Regions from separate parts of the Streptomyces sp. NPDC001700 genome, predicted to be linked through region 1. Evidence: riboswitches for the same ligand, from Rfam matches in the RefSeq annotation. Region 1 holds a riboswitch; the other holds the start of a gene.

Region 1 (7,763 bases):
GCGATCTTCCCTCGACCGACGCCTTGACCACATCCGCCGCTACATCGGCAGTCGCGACCGGCTCTGCGTCGGCGCTCGTGCCGTGCAATGGTGCCGTCATCGTGGTGGGGACCCCTCTCGACCGGCGGTGACCGGTCCACGGCTCGCCGCTGTGGCGGCTTAAGTTCACAAGGTGAGCGAAAGGGGTCGTTATGCGGAACCGCGCCCCTTGGAGCGGGAGTCTTCATCGCGTTTGTGATCACCCGCCAGTACCCACGGGCAATGGATGCCTAACCGTGATGTGCGGTAAGCGGTTCCGGTATACGGACAGTTGTGACACGAGAACGCATCAGTAACAACCGCCCCACTGCGGGCAGTTCGCAGGTGGGGCGGTATAGGGCGGCTTCAGGCCACGGTGTCAGTACGCGTGACGCGCCAAGGGCTCAGTACGCGTGACGCGGCGGCGGATAGCCGTACCCGTACGACGGGGGCGGCGGGGCCGGGGGCGCGGCGGCGTGGGCGTCACGGTCGAAGAACGGGCGGGCGTGGGCCCGCATCCACATCGCCACCGGGTCGTGCACGTCCGACAGCTCGACCGTCGATACCGGCAGCCCGTCGGGCACCACGCCGACCGACTGCTGCATCATCAGCCGCACCGATTCCACGGCCTGCTGGCTGTTGTCGTACAGATCCAGCCCGATGGCCAGATACGGGGCGCCCAGCGCGGGCTGCACCCAGGCGCGGCGCAGCGAGCGCACCGCGGCGGTGCGGTGCGCGTTCTGCCCCAGCAGGGCGTAGAACTGGGGGATCTCGATGGCCGGTTCGGTCAGCCGCAGCGGACCGGCGGGCAGCCGGTCAAGACCGCCCGCGATGCGCCGCAGATCGAGCCAGGGGATGCCGACGCCGCCGCCGTGGGCGTGCGGGTTGAGCCACAGGCCGTAGTGGTCGCGGTAGAGCGAGTCGGCGATCCGCCGCGCGTCCACCACCTCATGCGCGCGATTCCAGCCACTGGCGGCGAGTTCCTGGGCGGAGGTCACACACGGCGCGTAGCCGTGGCCGTCCATGTCCATGTTCCCGTACTGGGCGTCGGGAGCGCCGGGAGCGCCGTTCCACAGCAGCATCCAGACCTGGCCCTCGGCGAGGGCGTGCAGCAGCGCCTCGTAGGCGTCGTACCGGCCGGGAGCTACCTGCTGCAGCATCCGCTCGACCTGACCGGCAGCCGCCCCCCAATCCGCGCCCGCGCTCACCTGGGTCCGCCCCTCTCTCGGCCTTGCCCGCACTCATCGGGACGCGCGCCGCCCCGTCTGGTCATCCAACCAGCTTACGGGCCCCGGTGGCCGTCCCCGGGGTGCGTCACAGGTCACGGTCGTAGAACGGCCGTACGCGCTCCAGCATCCAGGTGGCCACCGGGTCACCCTGCGCGACGTCCAGCGCGACGAGCTGAACGGTCCACGGGACCGGCACCGCGCCGAGCGCCCGGCCGAGCGCCTCCACCGCGAGGGCCTGCCCTTCGGGGCCCGGCGCGTCCAGTTGGACCCCGACGAACAGCGCAGGCTGATCACCCTCGACGCTGGCCAGCGCGCGCCGCGCGGTGCGTACCCCGGACTCCGCCCCGAACTCGATCCCGGCGGCGGCCAGGAAGTCGACCGGCTCCTGCTGCCAGTCGGGCTCGAACAGCCGCACCCTGCCGCCGCGCGCCGGGCCGTCCAGCTCGCTGCGCCCGGCCTTGCACAACTCCTCGACCGCGGCCGGCGGCAGCGGGACGCCGACCGGCCCGTCCGGGTTCACCGCGATGCCGAGCTGCGGCGGCAGCCCACGGGCGAACTCGACGGCCGGGGCGACCGTGAACGACATATGGCCGCCGACGATCTGCAGGAACTGCTGCTCGGAGCTGAAGACCGGCACATACGCCTGGCCCTCGATCTCCATGGTGGGCAGGTCGAGGTTGCGGCTGTCGGGGCCGCCGCCGTTCGGCAGCGGGATCCAGAGGTGGGCGCGGGCGAGCGTCTCGACGATCCGCGCTCCGGCTCCCGGAACCCCGATCGAGGCGGCGAGCACCTCTTCCAGCTCATTACCGGGGAACGCGGGATAAGCGCCGTCGGGAAATCCTCCGTGAGCGGGGGTTATGCCCTGGTGCTCCGGAATACTCATCTTCGTCCCAACCGCCATCTCGTCCGACCTGCACCAGCACCCTAACGGCTGTGCGGCGGAAGGCCATGGGCCGCCCGGGCATCTCCACAGCACTTCCTCACACAGCGGCGCGACAGCACTTCCTCACACGGCGGTGCGGTCACTCGAAGGAGATGCCCCGCAGCATGCTCGCGGTCGCCCGGTCGAGCAGCACGGCGGAAGCGCAGCCCTCGGGCGGCTGTCCGCCCTCCACCCGCGCCACCAGCCGCCCCATCGCCCGCAGGTGCCGCGCGAAGGCGAAGCCGGAGACCCCCCGGCCGCGCGCCGCCTGGCCCTCCAGGGCGACGGCGGGGTCCACGTCCAGCAGCACCAGATGCAGGCCACGGCCGGTGCGCCGGGCGTCCCGGGCCAGCCAGCGGCGCACCCAGGGCTGGGAGCCGCAGTCGTGGACGACGACGCTCGCGCCCGAGCCGAGCGCCCGGCGCAGCCCCGCGTAGTGGGCGCAGCGGACCAGCGGCCGGTAGACGGCGTACGGCAGCCAGCCGGGCATGCGTCTTTCCCAGGCCTCCCGGGTGCGCTGCGAGTCCACCCGCGCCACGGCCGTCCCGCTCGGGTCGTGGCCGGGGACCACCCGGTTGATCAGGGTCGACTTGCCGCTGCCGGGCAGTCCGGAGGCGATGATCAGGTCGCGCGCCGGGTAGTGCAGCTCGGCCTCCACTCCGCCCCGCAGGTCGTGCACAGGGGCGCGGCGGCCCGGTCTGACCGGGCCGCCGGACGTGCCGTCCGGCGCGCCGCCGTCCGGCGCGCCGTCTGACGGCGTCCGCTCCTGCCGCGCGGGCAGGGTTCCTTGGGTTGTCGCGTATGTTCCCTGCCCGTGCACCGTGATCGTCCTCCAAGGTCGGTCAAGCGGCTCCGTACCCCGAGAGTGTCAAGAAAAGGTAATGCCCATCAAGGAGGCCCGTGCGCGACGCCGCTCACAGATCGGGGGTTCCGTTCTGGAGCGGACGTGCGATGATGTCCGCGCCAACTGCATACCGGCCGCTTGAATCCGCGCGGGAGAGTTCTCGGGCACCGGCGAATCCGCCGGGTCTCGTCCGAGGCGCCGAAGGAGCAAGTCCTCCCTTGAATCTCTCAGGCCCCGATACCGCACGGATGAGGCAGATCTGAAAAGCGGGCCACTTCAGGTGGCCCCACCCAAGGTGCAAGCCGGACCAGCCCGCCGCGCGGGAAGGTCACGGCGAACCTCTCAGGTTCCGATGACAGATGGGGAGGACGCGTGTGCCGTCCTTGTCGTCCCCTCCGGCCCGCCCGTCCCGTCATCGCCGTGATCATGCCCCTGGGAGCTGAACCATGACCGACGCCCCGCCCACGCCCCGCCGCACCGCGCTGGACGCGGTCCACCGTGCGCTCGGCGCCACCATGACCGACTTCGCGGGCTGGGACATGCCGCTGCGGTACGCGAGCGAGCGCGACGAGCACACGGCGGTGCGCACCCGCGCCGGGCTCTTCGACCTCTCCCACATGGGTGAGATCGCTCTCACCGGGCCGCAGGCCGCGGACGCCCTCGATTACGCCCTGGTCGGCCAGCTCTCGGCGGTCGCCGTGGGCCGCGCCCGCTACACCATGATCTGCGACAGCGAGGGCGGCATCCTCGACGACCTGATCGTCTACCGGCTCGCCGAGCAGGAGTTCCTGGTCGTGGCCAACGCCTCGAACGCCCAGGTGGTGCTGGACGCGCTGACCGAGCGCGCCACCGGCTTCGACGCCGCCGTACGGGACGACCGCGACGCGTACGCGCTGATCGCCGTCCAGGGGCCGCAGTCCCCCGGGATCCTCAAGGGGCTGACCGACGCCGACCTGGACGGGCTGAAGTACTACGCCGGGCTGCCGGGCACCGTCGCGGGCGTGTCCGCCCTGATCGCCCGCACCGGCTACACCGGTGAGGACGGCTTCGAGCTGTTCGTCGCGCCGGACGACGCCGAGCGGGTCTGGCAGGCGCTGACCGAGGCGGGCGCCCCGGTGGGCCTGGTGGCGTGCGGGCTGTCCTGCCGGGACACGCTGCGCCTGGAGGCCGGGATGCCGCTGTACGGGAATGAGCTGACCACCGACACGACCCCGTTCGACGCGGGGCTCGGCCGGGTCGTGAAGTTCCAGAAGGCCGGTGACTTCGTCGGACGCGGACCCCTGGAGGCCGCGGCGCGCGAGGCCGAGGCCCGGCCGCCGCGCACCCTGGTCGGCCTGGTCGCCGAGGGCCGCCGGGTGCCGCGCGCCGGATACACCGTGCTGGGCCCGGGTGGCACCGAGATCGGCCGGGTCACCTCGGGCGCCCCGTCCCCGACGCTGGGGAAGCCGGTCGCCATGGCGTACGTCGACGCGGAGCACGCCGCGCCCGGCAGCCCGGGCGTGACGGTGGACATCCGCGGTACCCGGGAGCCGTACGAGGTCGTCGCGCTCCCCTTCTATCGCCGCGAGCGCTGAAACCTCCCGCGCGCCTTCCCGCCTCTCCCCAGTGATCCGTCCCACCGCTTAAGACCCGTTTCCCAAGCACTCCCCCCTATCCAGGAGAATCGGACCATGAGCAACCCCCAGCAGCTGCGCTACAGCAAGGAGCACGAGTGGCTGTCGGCCGCCCAGGACGGCGTGTCGACGATCGGCATCACCGAACACGCGGCCAACGCGCTCGGCGATGTCGTGTACGTCCAGCTCCCGGATGTCGGCTCCACCGTCGCCGCCGGTGAAACCTGCGGTGAGCTGGAATCCACGAAGTCGGTCAGCGACCTGTACGCGCCGGTCTCCGGCGAGGTCACCGAGATCAACGAGGACGTGGTGAACGACCCGGCGCTGGTGAATTCCGCCCCCTTCGAGGGCGGCTGGCTGTTCAAGGTGAAGGTGACGGACGAGCCGGACGACCTGCTCTCCGCCGAGGAATACGCCGCCTTCTCCGGAAACTGACCCTCTTCTTCGATCGGGACCCAGATGTCGCTTCTCAACAGCTCCCTGCACGAGCTCGACCCGGACGTCGCCGCTGCTGTCGACGCCGAACTCCACCGCCAGCAGTCCACCCTCGAAATGATCGCCTCGGAGAACTTCGCTCCGGCCGCCGTCATGGAGGCCCAGGGCTCGGTCCTGACCAACAAGTACGCCGAGGGCTACCCCGGCCGCCGCTACTACGGCGGCTGTGAGCACGTCGACGTGGTCGAGCAGATCGCCATCGACCGCGTCAAGGAGCTTTTCGGCGCCGAGGCCGCCAACGTCCAGCCGCACTCCGGTGCCCAGGCGAACGCGGCCGCGATGTTCGCGCTGCTCCAGCCCGGTGACACCATCCTGGGGCTGAACCTGGCGCACGGTGGCCACCTCACCCACGGCATGAAGATCAACTTCTCCGGCAAGCTCTACAACGTGGTGCCCTACCACGTGGACGCCGAGACCGGTCTGGTCGACATGGACGAGGTCGAGCGGCTCGCCAAGGAGCACCGCCCCAAGCTGGTCATCGCGGGCTGGTCGGCGTACCCGCGCCAGCTGGACTTCGCCGCGTTCCGCCGGATCGCGGACGAGGTCGGCGCGTACCTGATGGTCGACATGGCCCACTTCGCGGGCCTCGTCGCGGCCGGGCTCCACCCCTCCCCCGTGCCGCACGCCCACGTCGTGACCACCACCACCCACAAGACCCTGGGCGGTCCGCGCGGTGGCGTGATCCTCTCCACCGCCGAGCTGGCCAAGAAGATCAACTCCGCGGTCTTCCCGGGTCAGCAGGGTGGCCCGCTGGAGCACGTCATCGCCGCCAAGGCGGTGTCCTTCAAGGTCGCGGCCGGTGCCGCCTTCAAGGAGCGCCAGGAGCGCACGGTCGAGGGCGCCCGGATCCTCGCCGACCGGCTGACCCAGGCCGACGTCGGCGAGGTGGGCGTCTCCGTCCTCTCCGGCGGCACCGACGTGCACCTCGTCCTGGTCGACCTGCGCAACTCCGAGCTGGACGGCAAGCAGGCCGAGGACCGGCTCCACGAGGTCGGCATCACGGTCAACCGCAACGCCATCCCGAACGACCCGCGGCCCCCGATGGTCACCTCGGGTCTGCGCATCGGCACCCCGGCGCTGGCCACCCGCGGCTTCACCGCCGAGGACTTCCGCGAGGTCGCGGACGTCATCGCCGAGGCGCTCAAGCCGTCGTACGACGCCAAGGCGCTGGGCGCGCGGGTCACCGCCCTCGCCGACAAGCACCCGCTGTACCCGCACCTGTCGAAGTAACCCCCCGGTCCGGCCTCCAGGCCTCCTGGGACCCGGACCCCGGCCGGATCCAGCCGGACCCGGCCGGATCCTGGGCGGCGCGCTCACCCCGCGCGCCGCCCAGGGGGCGCACCCACCCCGCGCGCCCCCTGGAGGTGCGCCCACCCCGGCGCGCCGCCGCACCGCACCACCCCGCACGCGCCCCCCACGTGCAGACGAAGGAGTCCCCCGGTGGCCATCTCCGTATTCGATCTCTTCTCGATCGGCATCGGCCCGTCCAGCTCGCACACGGTCGGCCCGATGCGGGCGGCACGGATGTTCGTCCTCCGGTTGAAGAACGAGGGCCTGCTCGCCCCCACCGCCTCCGTACGCGCCGAACTCTTCGGCTCCCTCGGCGCCACCGGCCACGGCCACGGCACCCCCAAGGCCGTCCTGCTCGGCCTGGAGGGCCACTCGCCGCGCTCCGTCGACGTCGAGTCCGCCGACGGCGAGGTGGAGCGCATCCGCACCACCAAGCGGCTGCGGCTGCTCGCCGCCGAGATGGAGGGCGGCCACGGCCACGAGATCGACTTCGACGAGTCGGACGAGCTGATCCTGCACCGCCGCCGCTCCCTGCCGTACCACGCCAACGGCATGACCCTCTTCGCGTACGACGAGACCGGCCACCCGCTGCTGGAGAAGACCTACTACTCGGTCGGCGGCGGCTTCGTGGTCGACGAGGACGCGGTCGGCGAGGACCGCATCAAGCTGGACGACACCGCCCTGAAGTACTCCTTCCGCACCGGCGACGAACTCCTGCGGCTCTCCCGCGACACCGGCCTGTCCATCGCCGCCCTGATGCTGGAGAACGAGAAGGCCTGGCGCACGGAGGACGAGATCCGCGCGGGCCTGCTGGAGATCTGGCAGGTCATGGAGGGCTGCGTCGCCCGTGGCCTGGGCCAGGAGGGCATCCTGCCCGGCGGCCTCAAGGTCCGCCGCCGCGCCGCCAACGCCGCCCGCGCCCTGCGCTCCGAGGGCGACGCGGCCGCCCGCGCGATGGAGTGGACCACGCTGTACGCCATGGCGGTCAACGAGGAGAACGCGGCCGGGGGCCGGGTCGTCACCGCCCCGACGAACGGCGCCGCCGGGATCATCCCGGCCGTCCTCCACTACTACACCCGCTTCGTGCCGGGCGCCGACGAGGAAGGCATCATCCGCTTCCTCCTCGCGGCCGGTGCCATCGGCATGCTCTTCAAGGAGAACGCCTCCATCTCCGGCGCCGAGGTCGGCTGCCAGGGCGAGGTCGGCTCCGCCTGCTCCATGGCCGCCGGTGGCCTCGCCGAGGTGCTGGGCGGCAGCCCCGAGCAGGTCGAGAACGCCGCCGAGATCGGCATGGAACACAACCTCGGGCTGACCTGCGACCCCATCGGCGGCCTCGTCCAGATCCCCTGCAT
Region 2 (7,763 bases), on a different contig from region 1:
AGCGATCTGACCACGGCCGGCCGCCACCCCCAGAGCGACATCTTCCTGGATGACGTGACGGTCTCCCGCCGCCATGTGGAGTTCCGGCGCGGCCAGGACGGCAGCTTCACGGTCGCCGATGTCGGCAGCCTCAACGGGACGTACGTCAACCGGGAGCAGATCGACGCGCCGGTGGTCCTGACCAGCGGCGACGAGGTGCAGATCGGTAAGTACCGGCTGGTCTTCTACCCGAGCCAGCGGGGCGTCGGCATCTGACCCGTCAGGGGAGGTCCGTCCATGCTTCAGACACCGTCGGGCGGTGCCGGTACCGGCACCGCCCCCGCGGGCGGTCCGGGCAGCCGGTCGATGAGCATCGGCGCCGTGCTGAATCTGCTGCGGGATGAGTTCCCCGAAGTCACCATCTCCAAGATCCGCTTCTTGGAGGCCGAAGGGCTGGTGGAGCCGCGGCGTACGCCGTCGGGCTACCGCAAGTTCAGTCAGGAGGATGTGGAGCGGCTCGCTCTCATCCTCCGCATGCAGCGTGACCACTACCTGCCACTCAAGGTCATCCGGGAGCACCTGGAGGCCCTGGAGCGGGGTGAGCGGCCGCAGCTTCCTGCCGTTTCGCCGGGAGCGCGGCCGCGTGAGCTTTTGGAGCCGGGCGCCCAGGAGTCGCTGGAGCGCCCGACCGTTGCCCGGCTGGGCCGGGCCGAGCTGCTGGCGTCCGCCGAGGTCAGCGAGGCGGAGCTGGCCGACTGGGAGTCGTACGGACTGATCGCGCACGGCGGCGACGGCGGCTATGACGTCGAGGCGGTGACGGTCGCCCGGTTGCTCGCCGAGCTGGGCCGCTTCGGCCTCGAACCACGTCATTTGCGGATCATGAAAGCGGCCGCCGAGCGCGAGGCCGGGCTGGTCGAGCAGGTGGTCGCACCGCTGCGGCTGCACCGGAATCCGCAGACCAGAGCGCATGCGGAGGCCAGTGCGCGCGAGCTGGCGACGCTCTCCGTCCGGCTGCACGCGGCCCTGGTCCAGTCGGCGCTGCGGGCCGCCGCCCACTGACCGATCCGGCCCCGACTATCCAAACCGGCCGGGCACGTCCTAGGGTTGCTGTGTGAACGAGCTCGACGTCGTGGGTGTCCGGGTGGAAATGCCCTCCAACCAACCGATCGTGCTCCTGCGTGAAGTGGGAGGCGATCGCTACCTCCCTATCTGGATCGGACCAGGGGAGGCGACCGCGATCGCCTTCGCACAGCAGGGCATGGCTCCGGCACGCCCGCTGACCCACGACCTTTTCAAAGACGTACTCGAAGCGGTCGGCCAGACGCTCACGGAGGTCCGGATCACGGACCTGCGGGAGGGGGTCTTCTACGCCGAGCTGGTCTTCGCCAGCGGTGTCGAGGTCAGCGCGCGGCCGTCCGACGCCATAGCGCTCGCGCTGCGCACCGGGACGCCGATCTACGGCAGCGACGGCGTGCTCGACGACGCCGGTATCGCCATCCCGGACGAGCAGGAGGACGAGGTGGAGAAGTTCCGCGAGTTCCTCGACCAGATCTCGCCCGAGGACTTCGGAAGCAGCAGCCAGTGACGCGGTCTGCCGGTCCTCGCTAGCGCATTCGAGTAGCCTTTCCCGGACGAGGGACACGGGAAACCACTCTCAGGGTGATTATCACTCGGCGTGCCGAGTGTGGCGATCGTTGACGCACCCCGGGTGACTGCCTACCTTCGAGAAGGCAGGTCGAGGACGGAGGTCGGCGTGAGAAGCACCGGCGACGGCACGGCAGCCGGCGGTCCGTATGCGCTCCAGGGGGGCGCACCGGCCGATCCGGTACTGAAGGCTCGGGTCGCGGCACAGCCCACGGCACCACGCGAGCCCGCCGCGGGGGGTACGGAGACGGTCGGCTACCGCGGGCCCACCGCGTGTGCGGCCGCGGGCATCACCTATCGCCAGCTGGACTACTGGGCGCGCACCGGCCTGGTGGAGCCCAGCGTGCGGCCCGCGTACGGGTCGGGCAGCCAGCGGCTGTACAACTTCCGGGACGTGGTCGTCCTCAAGATCGTGAAGCGGCTGCTGGACACCGGTGTGTCCCTGCAGAACATCCGCGCCGCCGTCCAGCACCTGCGCACCCGGGGCCTGGACGATCTGGCCCAGATGACGCTGATGAGCGATGGCGCGACGGTGTACGAGTGCACCTCGCCGGACGAGGTCGTGGACCTCCTCCAGGGCGGTCAGGGCGTCTTCGGGATCGCCGTGGGCGTGGTGTGGCGGGACGTGGAGAGCGCGCTGTCCCAGCTGCACGGCGAGCGGGTGGACACCGGCGAGACGCTGGTGGGCCACAACCCCGCGGACGAACTCGCCCGGCGCCGCAACCGGGCGGGCTGAGAGCGCTCCCACCCCGCGCCGGGCGCCGATTGTCAGTGGCGTGCGGCAGCATCGGACATGTGAGGGGTGCGCCGACGATTCTCCATCTGGACATGGATGCCTTCTACGCTTCGGCGGAGCAGGCATCCAAGCCGAGCCTGCGCGGAAAACCGGTGATCGTGGGGGGCCTCGGGCCGCGCGGGGTGGTGTCCACCTCGTCGTACGAGGCCCGGGTGTTCGGGGTGCACTCGGCCATGGCGATGGCGCAGGCCCGCAGGCTCTGTCCGAACGCGGCGTATCTGACCCCGCGCTTCTCCCTCTACCGCCGGGTCAGCGACCAGGTCATGGGGCTGTTGCGGGAGCTGTCGCCGCTGGTGGAGCCGCTGAGCCTGGACGAGGCATTCGTGGACCTGGAGGCGGGCGGCACCGAGGCCCGGGTGGAGGCGGCGCGGGCCGTGGGGGAGCGGCTGCGGGCCGATATCCGGGCCGTGACCGGGCTGACCGGCTCGGTGGGGCTGGCGGGCTCCAAGATGCTCGCCAAGATCGCCTCCGAGCAGGCCAAGCCGGACGGCATGGCGGTCATCGAGCCCGGCACCGAGCGGGAGCTGCTGGACCCGATGCCGGTGCGCACCCTGCCGGGCGTCGGCCCGGCCACCGCGGAGGCGCTGCGCCGCGCCGGTATCCACACCGTCGCCGAGACGCGGGAGGCGGGCGAGGCGGAGCTGGTCCGGCTGCTGGGCCGGGCCCACGGCACATCGCTGTACCTGATGGCCAGCGGGCGGGACGAGCGGCCGGTGGTCGCCGAGCGGGACGCCAAGTCCATCTCGGTGGAGGACACGTTCGACGTCGACCTGACCGACCGCACCCGGGTGCAGCTGGAGGTGGCGCGGCTGGCCGACCGCTGTGTGCGGCGGCTGCGGGAGGCGGGCCGTTCGGGCCGTACGGTCGTGATCAAGGTGCGGCGGTACGACTTCTCGACGCTGACCCGTTCGGAGACCCTGCGCGGGCCCACCGACGACCCCGGCGTGGTCAAGGAGGCCGCGGCGCGGCTGATCGACGGGGTGGACACCACGGCGGGGGTGCGGCTGCTGGGGGTGGGCGTTTCGGGGCTCGCGGACTACACGCAGGAGGATCTGTTCGCCCAGGCCGCGCAGGCCGCCCACGAGGCCCAGGCCGCGCAGGCCGCGCAAGCCGCTCACGACGCCGTGGAGGCCCTGGGAAGGCCTCCCGGCTCCGAGGTGCCGGAGCCGGAGAGCCCAGGCGTCTCAGAGCCCGCTGAGGCCGCCGAGAGGCCTCGGGCCTGGCTGCCGGGGGCCGATGTGCGGCACGCCGAGTTCGGGGCGGGCTGGGTGCAGGGGAGCGGGGTGGGGCGGGTGACCATACGGTTCGAGCTGCCCTGGTCGGGGCCCGGCCGGGTGCGGACGTTCGCGGTGGACGACCCGGAGCTGGAGCCGGGCGAGCCGCTGCCGCTCGTACGGCCCCCGGAAGCGGCGGAGGCGTCGGCCGGAGTGCCGGGCGGCGGTCCGGGTGCCGGTCAGGGGCCGGGCGGGTCCGGCGGGAGCCAGGGGCGGGGTCAGCCGGTGACGTCCAGGCCGTAGTGGTGGTACAGCTGCAGCTCCTGCTCCGGGGAGAGGTGGCGGCCGACGCCGAGGTCCGGGGCGTCCTTGATCAGCGCCCGGTCGTACGGCACCCGCAGCGCGTCGCCGACGACCTCGCTCGGTTCGAGCGGTACGAAGACGTCCCGGCTGAACAGGCCGGTGCGTACCGCCGCCCACTCGGGCTCGCCGGTCGCGTCGTCGAGGTAGACCTCGTCCACGGTGCCGATCTTGGCGCCCTCGCGGTCGAATGCCTTGCGGCCGATCAGGGTCCGCGGGTCGATGTCCGTCTGCACGCTCTCTCCCACAGGTGGCGACGATCAGATGGCGGTGATCCAGTGATACCTACCAAAAGCCACATCCCCGTACGCGGCCACTCGAGCACCTGGCGACCAACCCCTCCCGCCCGTAGACGCGCTGGTACGCTGGCTGTGGCTGCAGACCCCGTGCGGGAGAGTCCTCCGACAATGGTGTCGGGGGCGCCGAAGGAGCAAATCCTCCCCGGAATCTCTCAGGCACACGTACCGCGCGGGTGAGGTCACTCTGGAAAGCAGGGTGGGCCACGGGGAGCACAGCTCCGGAACCCCTCCTCACCGACGGTGAAAGCCGGTCAGGCCACACGCGGACCGGTGAAGCTCTCAGGTTGAGATGACAGAGGGGGAGGCCGTCCGGGCACCCGCGCCGCGGTGCCCCTCGCCGGTCGTGCTGACCAGGAGGCCCCCGCTGATGACCACCCACCGCATCTCGCTCGCCGATCTGGAGCGCGGTACTCCATTCGAGCAGCGGCATATCGGCCCCGACGCCGGAGCGCAGGCCAAGATGCTCGCCCAGGTCGGGTTCGGTTCCCTCGACGAGCTGACCGCCGCCGCCGTACCCGAGGTCATAAAGAGCGCCGAGGCGCTGCGGCTGCCGCCCGCCCGCAGCGAGGCGGAGGTCCTCGCCGAGCTGCGCGCGCTCGCGGACCGCAACCAGGTGCTGCCGTCCATGATCGGGCTCGGCTACTACGGCACCTTCACCCCGCCGGTGATCCTGCGCAACGTCATGGAGAACCCCGCCTGGTACACGGCCTACACCCCGTACCAGCCGGAGATCTCCCAGGGCCGCCTGGAGGCGCTGCTCAACTTCCAGACCGTCGTCGCCGATCTGACCGGCCTGGAGACCGCCGGTTCCTCGCTGCTGGACGAGGCCACGGCCGCCGCCGAGGCCATGGCGCTGTCGCGGCGCGTCGGCAAGGTCAAGCAGGGCGTCTTCCTGGTCGACGCCGACTGTCTGCCGCAGACCATCGCGGTCATCGAGACCCGCGCCGAGCCGACCGGCGTCGAGGTCGTGGTCGCCGATCTGAGCGACGGCATCCCGGACGAGATCGCCGAGCGCGGCGTCTTCGGCGTGCTGCTCCAGTACCCGGGCGCCTCCGGCGCGGTCCGCGATCCGCGCCCCGTCATCGAGCGGGCCCATGCGCTCGGCGCGATCGTCACCGTCGCCGCCGACCTGCTCGCGCTCACCCTGCTCACCTCGCCCGGTGAGCTGGGCGCGGACATCGCGGTCGGCAGCACCCAGCGGTTCGGTGTGCCCATGGGCTTCGGCGGCCCGCACGCCGGGTTCATGGCCGTGCGCGCCGCCCACGCCCGCAGCCTGCCCGGCCGACTGGTCGGGGTGTCGGTGGACGCCGACGGGGACAAGGCGTACCGGCTCGCGCTGCAGACCCGTGAGCAGCACATCCGCCGTGAGAAGGCCACCAGCAACATCTGCACCGCGCAGGTCCTGCTCGCCGTGATGGCCGGAATGTACGCGGTCTACCACGGCCCGGACGGGCTCGCGGGCATCGCCCGCCGCACCCACCGCTACGCCACCGTCCTCGCCGAGGGGCTGCGGGCGGGCGGCGTCGACGTGGCGCACGGCGCCTTCTTCGACACCCTCACCGCGCGCGTCCCCGGCAAGGCGGCCGATGTCGTCGCCGCTGCCCGGGAGGCCGGGGTCAACCTCCGGCTGACCGACGCGGACCACGTGGGCATCGCGTGCGACGAGACCACCGGCCGCGCCCAGCTGGCCGCCGTGTGGTCCGCCTTCGGTGTCGACGGCGGAGACGGAAGCGGCGCTCCCGACATCGACGAGCTGGACGCCTCGGCGGCCGACGCGCTGCCCGCGGAGCTGCTGCGCGCGGACACGTACCTGACCCACCCGGTCTTCCACCAGTACCGCTCCGAGACCGCCATGCTGCGCTACCTGCGGCGGCTGTCCGACCGGGACTACGCCCTGGACCGGGGCATGATCCCGCTCGGTTCCTGCACCATGAAGCTCAACGCGACCACCGAGATGGAGTCGGTCACCTGGCCGGAGTTCGGCGCGCTGCACCCCTTCGCGCCGATCGAGCAGGCCCACGGCTATCTGACGCTGATCCGCGAGCTGGAGGAGCGGCTGGCCGAGGTCACCGGCTACGACAAGGTCTCCCTCCAGCCGAACGCCGGATCGCAGGGCGAGCTGGCCGGGCTGCTGGCCGTGCGGGCGTACCACCGGGCGAACGGCGAGCCGCAGCGCACGGTGTGCCTGATCCCGTCCTCCGCGCACGGCACCAACGCGGCCAGCGCGGTCATGGCGGGCATGAAGGTCGTCGTCGTCAAGACCGGCGAGGACGGTGAGGTGGACGCCGCCGACCTGCGCGCCAAGATCGAGCAGTACGGCGAGCAGCTGGCCGTCCTCATGGTCACCTACCCGTCCACCCACGGGGTGTTCGAGGAGCACATCACCGAGATCTGCGCGGCCGTGCACGACGCGGGCGGCCAGGTGTACGTGGACGGCGCCAACCTCAACGCGCTGGTGGGGCTGGCCGAGCCCGGCCGGTTCGGCGGCGATGTCTCACATCTGAACCTGCACAAGACGTTCTGCATCCCGCACGGCGGCGGCGGTCCGGGCGTCGGCCCGGTCGCGGTGCGCGCGCACCTCGCGCCGTACCTGCCCAACCACCCGCTGCAGCCCGCCGCGGGCCCGGCCACCGGGGTCGGCCCGGTGTCGGCCGCGCCGTGGGGCTCGGCGGGCATCCTGCCGATCTCCTGGGCGTACGTCCGGCTGATGGGCGCCGAGGGGCTGCGCAACGCCACGCAGGCCGCGGTGCTCGGCGCCAACTACATCGCCAAGCGGCTGGAACCGCACTACCAGGTGCTCTACACCGGGCCCGGCGGGCTGGTGGCGCACGAGTGCGTGGTGGACCTGCGGCCGCTCACCAAGGCGACCGGGGTCACGGTCGACGATGTGGCCAAGCGCCTGATCGACTACGGGTTCCACGCGCCGACGATGTCGTTCCCGGTCGCCGGGACGCTGATGATCGAGCCGACGGAGAGCGAGGACCTGGCGGAACTGGACCGGTTCTGCGAGGCGATGATCGAGATTCGCGCGGAGATCGACAAGGTCGGCTCGGGCGAGTGGACCAAGGACGACAACCCGCTGCGGAACGCGCCGCATACGGCCGCCGCGCTGAGCGGGGCGTGGGACCACGCGTACACCAGGGAAGAGGCGGTCTTCCCGGCCGGGGTCTCGGCCGCCGACAAGTACTGGCCGCCGGTGCGGCGGGTCGACGGGGCGTTCGGGGACCGGAACCTCGTCTGCTCCTGCCCGCCGATGGAGTCGTACGAGAGCTGAGCACAACGAGCTGAACACAACGATGGGGCCGGTGCGGCGGGTGCTCGCCGGGCCGGCCCCTGATAATTGCCAATCGCCGCTGAGGTGGTCAGTCCTAGGCGGCGGTCACGACGTGCTCGGTGGCGAGCGGTCGGCACGGGGCGATGACGCGCCCGTCCGGCAGCAGCTCACCGGTGTCCTCGAAGAGCAGGACACCG

The links. Region 1 has a riboswitch for glycine ahead of gcvT (glycine cleavage system aminomethyltransferase GcvT). Riboswitches for the same ligand answer to the same signal wherever they lie in the genome.
Region 2: another riboswitch for glycine. It lies ahead of gcvP (aminomethyl-transferring glycine dehydrogenase); the one in region 1 lies ahead of gcvT (glycine cleavage system aminomethyltransferase GcvT).

The regions. Positions count from the first base shown of each region.
Region 1 covers NZ_JBSFGE010000007.1:278,330-286,092, forward strand. The annotation lists gene ACWC5C_RS16460 (ABC transporter permease) at 1-100, opposite strand, end outside; gene ACWC5C_RS16465 (enhanced serine sensitivity protein SseB C-terminal domain-containing protein) at 423-1,178, opposite strand; gene ACWC5C_RS16470 (enhanced serine sensitivity protein SseB) at 1,333-2,130, opposite strand; gene ACWC5C_RS16475 (AAA family ATPase) at 2,270-2,989, opposite strand; glycine riboswitch at 3,153-3,266, shown strand; gene gcvT (glycine cleavage system aminomethyltransferase GcvT) at 3,460-4,587, shown strand; gene gcvH (glycine cleavage system protein GcvH) at 4,684-5,061, shown strand; gene glyA (serine hydroxymethyltransferase) at 5,086-6,351, shown strand; gene ACWC5C_RS16495 (L-serine ammonia-lyase) at 6,562-7,763, shown strand, end outside.
Region 2 covers NZ_JBSFGE010000039.1:7,520-15,282, forward strand. The annotation lists gene ACWC5C_RS39695 (FHA domain-containing protein) at 1-255, shown strand, start outside; gene ftsR (transcriptional regulator FtsR) at 277-1,038, shown strand; gene ACWC5C_RS39705 (bifunctional nuclease family protein) at 1,091-1,564, shown strand; gene ACWC5C_RS39710 (MerR family transcriptional regulator) at 1,733-2,359, shown strand; gene ACWC5C_RS39715 (DNA polymerase IV) at 2,419-3,936, shown strand; gene ACWC5C_RS39720 (PRC-barrel domain-containing protein) at 3,912-4,229, opposite strand; glycine riboswitch at 4,373-4,470, shown strand; glycine riboswitch at 4,471-4,598, shown strand; gene gcvP (aminomethyl-transferring glycine dehydrogenase) at 4,660-7,566, shown strand; gene ACWC5C_RS39730 (DUF5999 family protein) at 7,661-7,763, opposite strand, start outside.